2 regions of the Pseudoalteromonas sp. B131b genome follow, and region 1 is predicted to be linked to the other one. Evidence: predicted binding sites of a transcription regulator. Region 1 holds the regulator's gene; the other holds the start of a gene.
What was found. Region 1 encodes sigma-54, which starts transcription at its own class of promoters, with help from an activator protein. Its sites were predicted from a motif close to GTTGGCACGNNNNTNGNNT; they were not measured.
Positions count from the first base shown of each region.

Region 2: a site for sigma-54 is predicted at 1,853-1,871, ahead of P4S65_RS08640 (FlgO family outer membrane protein). Genes of this name have one in related genera too.

Region 1 covers NZ_JARLUZ010000001.1:211,196-216,994, reverse strand. The annotation lists gene mgtE (magnesium transporter) at 1-842, opposite strand, end outside; gene P4S65_RS01075 (HPr family phosphocarrier protein) at 944-1,216, opposite strand; gene rapZ (RNase adapter RapZ) at 1,260-2,105, opposite strand; gene ptsN (PTS IIA-like nitrogen regulatory protein PtsN) at 2,125-2,577, opposite strand; gene hpf (ribosome hibernation promoting factor) at 2,582-2,869, opposite strand; gene P4S65_RS01055 (RNA polymerase factor sigma-54) at 2,896-4,395, opposite strand; gene lptB (LPS export ABC transporter ATP-binding protein) at 4,465-5,190, opposite strand; gene lptA (lipopolysaccharide transport periplasmic protein LptA) at 5,187-5,729, opposite strand; gene lptC (LPS export ABC transporter periplasmic protein LptC) at 5,719-5,799, opposite strand, start outside.
Region 2 covers NZ_JARLUZ010000001.1:1,904,345-1,910,143, forward strand. The annotation lists gene galU (UTP--glucose-1-phosphate uridylyltransferase GalU) at 1-538, shown strand, start outside; partial or broken gene P4S65_RS08635 (SPOR domain-containing protein) at 1,090-1,765, shown strand; gene P4S65_RS08640 (FlgO family outer membrane protein) at 1,905-2,498, shown strand; partial or broken gene P4S65_RS08645 (FlgO family outer membrane protein) at 2,512-3,205, shown strand; gene P4S65_RS08650 (FlgO family outer membrane protein) at 3,213-3,884, shown strand; tRNA gene P4S65_RS08655 (tRNA-Arg) at 3,957-4,031, shown strand; gene P4S65_RS08660 (P-loop NTPase fold protein) at 4,399-5,799, shown strand, end outside.

The DNA of each region.
Region 1 (5,799 bases):
ACTGGCGCAAAGGTATCTTCTTCATCATCTAGACCGGCTAAGCCTAGTAAACTATGCTCTGCATCTTCTCGAATTACGTCAACAATATCATCGATAGTGACACGACCAAGTAATTGATCGTTATCATCCACAACAGGTGCTGATATCCAATTATGGCGCTCAAATAGTTGCGCGACTTCACTTTCATCCATTGAAATTGGGATTGATTCACAATCTTCATCCATCAAATCGCGAACAATTTTTTCAGGTGGGTTCGTTAATAACGTACTCAGTGATAGAGCGCCTATAAAACAGTTGTGTTTATCAACAACATATAGGTCATCTGTACCTTCTGGTAGCTCCCCACGTAGCCTAATATATCTAAGTACAACATCGAGCGTTACATCAGGACGAATGGTTACCGTATCGGTGTTCATTAGCGCGCCAGCTGAACGCTCTTGATATGAAAGTGCTTGTGTTGCACGCTCACGGTCTTGAATATCCATCGCGCTGACAACGTCTTTATAAACGGTGTCTGGTAAACTACGGAGTACTTCACCTAAGTCATCGTGGCCCATGTCTTCAGTTGCGGCTGCAATGTGCTCAGGTTCCATTTGGGCAATAATGCCTAAACGAACATCTTCGGAAAGCTCTTCAAGAACATCACCTTGTACATCAGGGTCAACCAATTGCCAAAGTAGTCGGCGAATTTTATGCGGCGATGACTCTAATAATAATGCGGTATCACAAGGAGCTGTTTTTGCTAACATCCGCCTAACTTGAACAAATTGACCACTGTTAAGCGACTTTGTCACTTGTTTTAATTGTTGTAGTGGATAGTCTTGTTCAAAAGCTTCAGGCATTGGCGTCCTTATTGATTTTTATATAACTATGGATAGGGAGGTTTATTAATGGGGTAATTAACCACATTTAGTTTATCTTAGTTTCGGTTTTTAGCTAAGTGCTATTCTTCTTCATTAAAGCGTTGTGCTATCAATTGACCAACGGCATGTAAAGCTTGTTCGGCATCAGGGCCCTCACACACTACTTTTACCTCTTTTCCTTGACTGCTTTCCAGTAGCATTAAAGCCAATACACTGTCCCCAGGCGCTTCTTTATCATCTTGATATATCATGATTGAGGCATCAAATTTAATTGCAAGTTGCGCTAATACTGTAGCGGCTCTTGCATGAAGTCCTAATTTATTTTTTATTAAAAAAGTGTCTTCTAAACGCATAAGTTACTCTACCTAAGCTGAACAGATGATTATTTTGAATGAGTTATTTTTCTTGTTCTCTATGGCGGATTTTTACATTTGGATGTGTCATCGAAAAACTTTCACCAATCGTTTGTGCTAAATATACTGAGCGATGTTGCCCACCAGTACAACCTATAGCAATAGTTAAGTAGCTACGGTTATTTCGCTCTAAATGTGGCAACCATGTTTGTACAAAAGTTTGAATTTGCCAAGTGAACTTTTGGACAATGCTGTGGCTGGCTAAGTAATCCTTTACGGGTTGGTCTAAGCCATTTAAAGGTTTTAATTCTGGCTCCCAATGTGGGTTCGGTAAAAAGCGTGCATCAAAGACATAATCAGCTTCCTTAGGAATGCCGTGTTTAAAGCCAAATGACTCAAAAGTAACAATGAGTTGTTTATCTTTTTTACCCAGAATTTTTTCACGAATTGATTCAGCAAGTTGATGAACACTTAAATCACTCGTGTCGATCATATAGTCAGCGCGAGTAGTGAGAACATCGAGTAGTTCTTTTTCTTTTTTTATAGCTAAATCAAGAGGTAATGAGTCAACTGATAACGGGTGTAGACGGCGAGTCTCAGAAAAACGTTTAATTAATGTTTGATCCTCACTGTCTAGATAAAACAGAGTCGGTTTAGCAAAGCCAGGTAAGTATTCAAGGATATCGTTAAATTCATCTTGCTCTTTTGGTAAATTACGGACATCAATACTAACTGCAATTTTGTCGTAGTTATCAGATACACTTCTCACTAAAGAAGGTAGCAGATTAATTGGAATATTATCTACGCAATAATAACCTAAATCTTCAACTACGCGTAAAGCAACCGATTTTCCAGAACCGGAACGGCCACTTATGATAATTAATTCCATTTATCACCCATTATGTTAATTACGATTGTTCTACAATAACTTGATACAGTTCAGTATCTGATTTTGCGCTGCGTAACTGTTTACAAAAATCTTTATTATTTAGTTTATCAGCTATCGTTGCGAGCGTCTTTAAGTGCTGCTGGTTATCGCCATCAGGTACGATGAGAGCAACAAATATATCAACAGGGCGATTATCTATTGCATCAAAATTAATAGGTGTTTCGCTTACTAATACGAGTGCTAAAGGCTCTTCTGCACCGCTCATTCGCCCATGAGGGATTGCAATACCTCTTCCTATACCAGTGCTTCCCAGTTTTTCTCTATTCATTAAGGCGCTGAGAATATCTTGTTGAGAAAGATATGGAAGCTTGTCATGAGCAAGTTGACTGATGAACTCTAAAATTCTTTTTTTACTATTAAAAAGGACCGCAGCTCTGCTGCAGTCCTGGCATATAAGTGAACTTAATTTCATAATATTAGTGTCGAGCAAGCTTCTCTTTGTGTTTAATAACTTGGCGATCGAGCTTGTCAATCAGCGAGTCAATGGCGGCGTACATATCTTGATGTTCAGTAGAGGCAAATAACTCAGCTCCACTTACATGAATCGTTGCCTCAGCTTTTTGGTTTGATTTTTCTATATCAAGAATGACATGAACATTATTAATATGATCTGAGTGTCTTTCTAGCTTCGCAAATTTGGTATTTACATAATCTCTTAATGAATCAGTTACTTCTACGTGACGACCAGTTAAGTTTAGTTGCATAAGCATTACCCTCTTTGTTTAGCGTCTTAAATCAAACTTTTTCGCTGATTTGACGGTGGAATAGCTAGAGATTCGCGATACTTTGCGATTGTACGTCTCGCTACTTTTATTCCTTGCTCAGCTAATATATCTGCAATTTTACTATCACTCAATGGTTTTGCTGAGTTTTCTGCTGCGATTAATTTTTTAATGAGAGCGCGTATTGCTGTTGATGAGCATTCGCCTCCATTTTCAGTACTTACATGGCTTGAGAAAAAATATTTAAGCTCAAAAATACCGCGAGGTGTATGCATATATTTTTGAGTTGTTACGCGTGAAATAGTTGATTCGTGCATTTCGACCATTTCTGCTACATCATTTAAAACCATTGGTTTCATGGCTTCTGGGCCATGCTCAAAAAAACCTTGTTGTTGCTTAACAATACAATTAGTTACTTTTAATAGTGTATCGTTTCTACTTTCTAAACTTTTAATAAACCATTTAGCTTCTTGTAGATGCGAGCGAATAAACTGGCTATCACCACTTGATTTAACGGTGCGTGACATTGCTGCATATTGGCTGTTGACTCTGATTTTAGGCATGCTATCTGGGTTTAGTTCAACAACCCAGCGACCTTTTATTTTTTTCACCGATACATCAGGAATTACATACTCAGATTCTTCTCTAACTATAGTATCCGCCGGTTTTGGGCTAAGAGTATGTATTAAAGTCATTATTTCTTTAAGCTCTTCTTCTTTGAGCTTTGTTTTTTTCATTAATGTACGATAGTCGCGAGCAGCTAATAGATCAATGTGCTCGGTTAAAATCATTTTTGTTTCATTAATATAGGGTGTTTCTTTATCGTATTGGTTCAGCTGAATACATAAGCATTCTTGTAAACTACGTGCTGCAATACCAACAGGGTCAAACAATTGAATTCTTTTTAAAACAGCTTCTATTTCGTCAAGTTCAACTTCGTTGTCTTCTTCGTTCTCTTGATTAAAACTTTCTAAAATTTCTTCGCAGCTCAGTGTTAAAATACCCGAATCATCGACGGCTTCAACAATCGCAATCGCAATCGCTTCATCGGTAGGACTAAAGGGAGTCAGTTGTAGTTGCCACATTAGGTATTCATGGAGCGTTTCAGTTGAGGAGCCTTGGTATATAGATTCATCTTCAGGCATTGGTCCTGATGATGATGCTGGGGCTGCGCTCATATATTCATCCCAACTAACATCCATAGCCATTTCATCACTTAGCGTATCTTTAGCAAGTGCTTCACCACTGTCTTGCTCATATTCGCTCGGAACATCATCAGCATTTGCGCTAACAGTGACATCGTCGTTATCTGCTTTTTGCTCGTTTTTACCAGCAGAATCTTCGGCGTAATCTTGCTCTTCAACCTCTAATAGGGGGTTGCTGTCGAGTGCTTCTTGTATTTCTTGCTGGAGATCCAATGTACTGAGTTGCAACAGGCGAATTGCTTGTTGCAGCTGTGGAGTCATTGTAAGTTGCTGGCCCATGCGCAGCTGTAATGATTGCCTCATGTATCTCTAACAATCCTTTTATGTTGTTATAATTAATACTAGCAGATGCTTAAAGACATGGCGTAAATGTTACAGCCTAAATTGCTCGCCTAAATAAACATCACGTACTGTTTTATCGTTTAATACGTGTTCTGGAGTGCCTGATGCAATTAACTCACCATGAGAAACTATGTAGGCTTTTTCGCAAACATCAAGAGTTTCTCTTACATTATGGTCGGTAATTAACACACCAATACCACGATTTTTAAGATGTTCTATTATTTTCTTTATATCTAACACTGAAATAGGGTCAACACCAGCAAAAGGCTCATCAAGCAATATAAATTTAGGATCAGCGGCTAGTGCTCGCGCTATTTCAACTCGGCGACGCTCGCCTCCTGATAATGCCATACCTTGGCTATCACGAATGTGCTGAATACTAAATTCATCTAATAAATTGTTAAGTGTGTCTTCTCTTGCTTGCTTATTTAGCTCTTTACGTGTTTCTAAAATAGCCATTAAGTTTTGATAAACAGTAAGCTTTCTAAAAATTGATGATTCTTGGGGTAAGTAACCAATGCCTAATCTAGCACGACTATGCATAGGTAAAAGAGTAATATCGTTATCGTCGATAGAAATCTTGCCTTTATCACTAGGTACAAGGCCTACAATCATATAAAACGTTGTGGTTTTACCTGCACCATTAGGGCCAAGTAACCCGACTATGCTGCCAGCCTTTACTTCCAGACCTACATTTTTTACAACTTCACGGCCTTTATAACTTTTAGCTAATAGTTCTGCTTTTAATGTACTCATGGCTGACCTTTATCGTTTTTTTCTTTTTTAGTCTCAATAGGTACTAAAATAGTATGCACACGATCGGTTGAGTTTTCGTCTTTTTCAGCGCTAATTAATTGCTGTTGTATATCGTAAGTAATACTCTTGGCATTTATTTTTTGACCCGCTTGCGATACTTGTGCATCGCCAATAAGGGTTAAAAATCGTTTAGCTACATCATAACGAACTTCGTTTGCGCTGGCGCTCATTATAGTGCCGTCAGTTTGTTTTTCTTCGAAATATGCAGGGCTACCAGTTGCAATTAGTAGCTGTTTATTATCGCCTAATTCATCACGTTTATGTACTTCTAAACGGTCGGCTGTAATACGGCGGTTGCCGTGAATAATCTCAACATTTTTTTCAAAAATTCCGACGTTTTCTTTTAATTGGCCTTCTTGTTTGTCGGCACTTATTGATATTTGATTCGCTGCAGGTTGAATCGCTTGTTCAGCAGCGCTAAGGTTGAAAGCTAGTATAAGTGTCGGAATAATAAGTATTTTTGAAATTTTATTGGTCATAATATATAGTTCGCGTATGGTTAATAAGTTTTATCACTTCAGTTTTTAAATCGGCTTCAAGGCCTTTACC
Region 2 (5,799 bases), 1.7 Mb from region 1:
GGCCCCGATTATTGGTAACGAACCATTCGTAGTTATTTTACCAGACGTAATTATTGATGATGTAGAGAGCGATCTTAAAAAAGATAACTTAGCAGAAATGATCGCACACTTTAACGAAACCAAGCACAGCCAAATTATGGTAGAGCCAGTACCAATGGCACAAGTAAACCAATTTGGTGTAGTTGATTTAGGTGACGTTGAGTTAAAGCAGGGCGAAAGCTCGCCAATTATGAATATGGTAGAAAAACCACCTGTAGACGAAGCACCATCAAACTTAGCGGTAGTGGGTCGTTATGTGTTAAGTGAAAATATCTGGCCTTTACTTGCAAAAACTCCGCAAGGAGCAGGCGATGAAATTCAGTTAACAGATGCAATTGCGATGCTTATGGAGCACGAAAAAGTAGATGCATACGCTATAAAAGGCCGTAGCCACGACTGTGGAAGTAAAGTTGGTTATTTAAAAGCGACTATTGAATTTGCCCTACGCCGTGATGAATTTGCAGATGAACTAAAAGCATTTATTAAAGCGTTGATTTAATTTAAAAGATAACGTTAATAATAAAAAGGCGCCAACATGGCGCCTTTTTTAATGTTTAACCAGAGCTCTGGTTAAGAGATATACTAACATATTGAATTATGGTGATATTTAAATTTATTTTCTCTAGCCAGAGGTTTTCAGTGAAAACAAGGCGAATTTACGTGTCAATAGCTTTTGGGGATGAAGTTATTATCGAAATTTTGGGTTAAATACACTGTTGCAAACGTAGTATCTAAAAATACAGCAACTCAAAAACTGTTGTTATTTTAAGGATTGAATGTGTTTAAATGCGCGGTTTTTAAGTTATATTGTTGTTTTTGTGTTAATTGGCACTAAATTTGTATTAAATGTTTTCTTAAGGATAAAGGGACCCGCATTAATTGTTTGTTAAAACACAATTAAAGCTGAAATGAGTTGTTCCCATAGCCTATTTAAAGTTAAACGCTTAGTACCAACTTGCAATAATGTTTAATCAAGCGAATTGGTATAATTTATAAGAATGTTTAGCTGAAATGTAAGTGTAATTACACTGCTTTCAGGATAACGAATACATGTTTAAACATAAAAATAATAATAAAAATATAATTCTGAGTCTTTTAACGTTTGTATTTTGTACTGCCTGTGCTTCTACGTCAGAAGTAAACCAGTTAGAGCAACCAAATAATTTACCAGAATATGTGTCAATCACAGCCTTAGAGCTTGCTCAGTTAAAAGATGCAGCAATGCAATGGCAACAAGCTAGAGCGGGCCTTGAGCGTATTTTAAGGCTCGAAAAAGAGATCACTTATTTAGTTGACCATATCGACATTATTAACACTAAAGCGATAACGCAATCCAACCAACGTTATACTCGTGCTGATACACGCAATCCTACAGCTGCTCATACCATAAAAGCGCTTTCGAAAGCGCCTAAACATAGCTACAGTAAAAAACGGGCTGTAAAATTAAATACGCTTAAGCATTCATTTTCATTACAAGTGGCATCAGTTAGCTCTGAGCAAAGCTTAAAAAAGTATGGCAAAACCTGAACATAAAGGCAGCTCCATTGTTTAGAAAAAAATAGAGACTAACGTAGAGCAAATCCGTATTAACGATAAAACATTTTACCGCTTAAAACTGGGTTCATATCAAAAGTTAAATAACGCCAAAGCAGATTGCGAAGTATTTAAACTTTATAAACTCGATTGCATAGTAAGTAGTTACACAGATAAACCCATTAAACTATAGTTTAAACAAATAGTTGAGGTAGGCATGTTAATCGGGTTTAGGTTAAGCATTGGTGTAGGTTAACTAGCAAAATTATTCAAACACCTTTTAGGCATAATAATTGCTTTATCTTTTGTATATTTGAAAGAGGATGGCAATTATGCGCCTTTTATTACCCCTATTATTAGTTAACTTAGCCGCTTGCAGTTTGATACCGCAACCAGCGCCAAGTATAAGCACACACGCTCCTAAAGCGGCTATGGCACCTTACACAGTTAATGATTATGTAAATACGCTAACAGTGCAGCTTAGTCATTTAAAAGAGCCGTTAAGTCGTAATTCCCGCATTGGTGTAAGTAGCTTTTATTTTGCTGATGGGCTCGACACCAAGTTAATGACAGAGCAAGCTTCAGGGCTTAGCCAACAAATCCAAGAAAGTCTATTAACCCAAATGACCCAGCTTGGTTACCATACGGTAGAGTATAGATTAGACAATAATATAACATTATCGAGTAATGCCGATAATGTACTAAGTCGCGATTTAAATAAATTACGTGAACGTCAAAAAATTGACTTAATAGTTACCGGTACTGTGACTCGTCAGCAGCATGCATATATAGTAAATGCGCGACTAGTTAATATAAACAGCAAACAAGTTTTATCAGCAGGCAGTACCGAGATCCCTATTAATGTAATGTGGGGTAATGAAAAAATTCAGCAGCGCGACGGCCTTTTATACCGCAGCGAATACTAATTTGGAGCACAAAATGAGAAACCTACTAATTACATTATGTTTGCCATTGGGATTTGGCTGTTCGCAAATGTTTAATGGCATGGAGTCAGAACAAGTAGAAGAACCGCAAAGCAATAGCCCTGTAATGCTTGTAAGTGAGCAACGCGAAGTTGCGTCGCCTGTTGTAAATAATCAACTTTTTCAGTCTGGGTTGGTTGAGCAAAATAATTACACTAAATCAATGCCCGCCAAGCGTAAAAATATTAACCATTACGTGCGTGGCATAATGCAAGACATGGTCGAAAACTTACAGTACGTAAATGATAAAACACCACTTGCTGTTTCAAGCTTTGTATTTTTAGATGATAACTACAACGATGGCAGTTTATTAGGAAATCAGATATCAGAAAGTTTTATGCACGAACTGCATAGTTTTGGTATACCGGTCATTGATTTTAAAACAACCGACTTTATGCGAGTAACACCGGCGGGTGACTTTGTATTTAGTCGCGACTATTTAGAGTTAAATCAAGATCAAAATTTTAACTACGTCCTAGCCGGTACCTTAGTGAGCCACCAAGGGGGTATTAGTAAATGCTCGTATTGTTGGTTTGAAAAGTAAAGCGGTTGTAGGCAGTGCACAAGGCTTTATTCCTCAGTCAGTTGTTGATGCGCTTAACAGCAGCTACCGAACTGATGGTATAATGCTTAAGCAAGCGGATGAGTGAGGTGATTATGCGTTATACATTAAACAGCGTGCTTAGCGCTTTTAGCATGCTAGCATTGGCTGGGTGTTCTATGACACACATTACTCAACAGCAACAAAACACAAATACCCGCGTAGATGTAAACACACAGCATGAGCAAACACCGGAAATGCTGTCGTCGGCTAAAGTAGATGTACATGACGAATACGATTCATCACAACAATTTATGCCCCTTAACCACCATCAAACATTGGTTAATTATGTAGAGCAAATGGCCCTCGATCTAGTCGACACCCTCGAATCAGGTAATGATACTAATGCGCATTTAAATATTGCGGTTACAACCTTAGTTAATTTAGATGCCACACTAAACAACACAAATCAGCTTGGAAATCAAATATCTGAAACCTTAATCCATCAATTACAAAAATTTGGTTATGGTGTCGTTGATTTTAAAACCACAGAAACCATAGACGTAAATAGCCGTGGCGACTTTGTTTTATCGCGTGATATAGCAAAACTTAATGAAGACCAAATGGCCAGCCACGTACTTGCAGGTACTTTAATTTATCGACGTAATGGCGTTGCGGTCAATGCGCGTGTTATTAACATAGACACCAAGCAAGTTGTTGCCACTAGCCGAAAATTAATACCGTTATACGTACTAAATAAAGAAGATATATACTTATCAAGCAATTAAGTTCAGTTGTCGCTTGATATAAAAAACCAGATACCGTTATAATTCACATCTCTAAGCACACAGCTTATTTGTGGCCTCTTAGTTAAATGGATATAACGGCCCCCTCCTAAGGGGCAGTTGCAGGTTCGATTCCTGCAGGGGCTACCAATTAAATCAATGAGTTATGGTTTTACTTTCTGTTCTTCTGCTTCTGTGTAGCACATATGTAGCAGTGTGCTTTTAATTTTAAATGGATTTTCATGCCTAAAAATATAAAAAAATAATAAGTATTATTTTTTATAGCACACTTATATTAGTCTTTTATAACTTACTTTATTCCTTTGGAGCATTCAAAGAACTCTATAGTTCATGGTCTGAATCCTATCTTGCTTTACCTTTAATTATTCGAAATATTCTAATCGTCATTTGTGGCTTTACTATTTCACATCTCTTTAAAAGTGTGGGAGCTTACTATGTCGAATTTGACTTTACTCACTTGATAAAAAAACAGCAAAAAGGGATATCTGTTTTAAGAGTGACAGTATTAGTTACAATCGTTATGTGGATAATTTTTTATCAAAATTTAACTTTTACATGGTCTATATTTTTATCTTCTATTCATATTTTTTTACTTATTTATATAGGAAAGATAATAGCTAACAAAGACTACTTATTTTTCTACTTAAATTATGTGAGGGCAATTTTTAAGTATCCTCAATTACATAGAGCTACTGAAGAAACCAGTTTTAATGAGACACCTATAAAATCTACTATTCATGATAAATATAATCGAGTTGCTACTGCTCAAAAGTTAAAAGATAAATTGACGGGTTATGATGGCAAGAGTTTTAGAAGGATTGCTTTAGTTGGTGATTTCGGTACAGGTAAGTCTAGTACGCTTAATATGTTAGAAGAGCTAATTAATAAAGAGCAATATTATAAAAAAGGACCTAATGAAAAGTGGCTCTTTGTTCATTTTGATGCTTGGGGGAAGGCAAATAACAGTAACGATATTCAAGGTCAACTCCTTGAAGAGGTGATATTTAATTTAAGTAAAACTATTGAAACGTCTTCTGTTCGAGAGTTACCTAAGCAGTATCTATCAGCAATGAAAGATGTACATATAAGCAGTAAATTATTTTCCAATTTTCTTTCAGGTGTATTTTCGGCTGAGCAGCAACTTAAAGATTTAAATTTGCTCTTAATAGAAAATAATCTCCGTCTCTGCATATTTATAGAAGATATGGATCGTAACCATGACGTTATTAAGGTCACTAACTCTATTGCACCTCTATTAGATAACTTTAAGTCAACTAATAAAATCAGTTTCATTTTTGCTTTGGGTTACAGTGACGGAGCTACACAAATCATATCTCGTGTAACAGATTACAGAGAAGACTTACCCCCTATAGATTTTACAGAAGGGATTAAAATATTAGCATTTGAACAGCATAAGCTAGCAAATTTAAAAAGGGTTGAGTTGTTTTATGAAAAAACTAATTCTGATTGGTTACTGAATAAACGTTGTTATAGAACTCTATACGGTAGAAAATCAGTAAGTACCATAAAAGTTATAAAGATGCTAAATCAGTTAATAGCTTCAGCCAGAGAGTTTGAAGCAATTAAAAGAGAGGTAATTAGTAGTTGGTCGCTTTTAATTGGAGAGTTTAATTTTGATGATTTGTTAATCTTGACTACTTTAAAAATTTCTTGCCCTTTGGCGTATGACTTTATACATATTAACATCCAATCTCTTCAGGCGGCTGATTATAAAGAGGACTTATTAAAAAGTTGGGATGCTATTGATTTTAATCAAATGACCTATAAAAAAGATATCAGTTTTAAGTTAGTTAGCTACCTATTCCCAATGTTAGGCTCCTCTTCAAACAAAAGACCACAATCTATTGCTGAAAGTTCAGTTAAGAACTACTGGAAT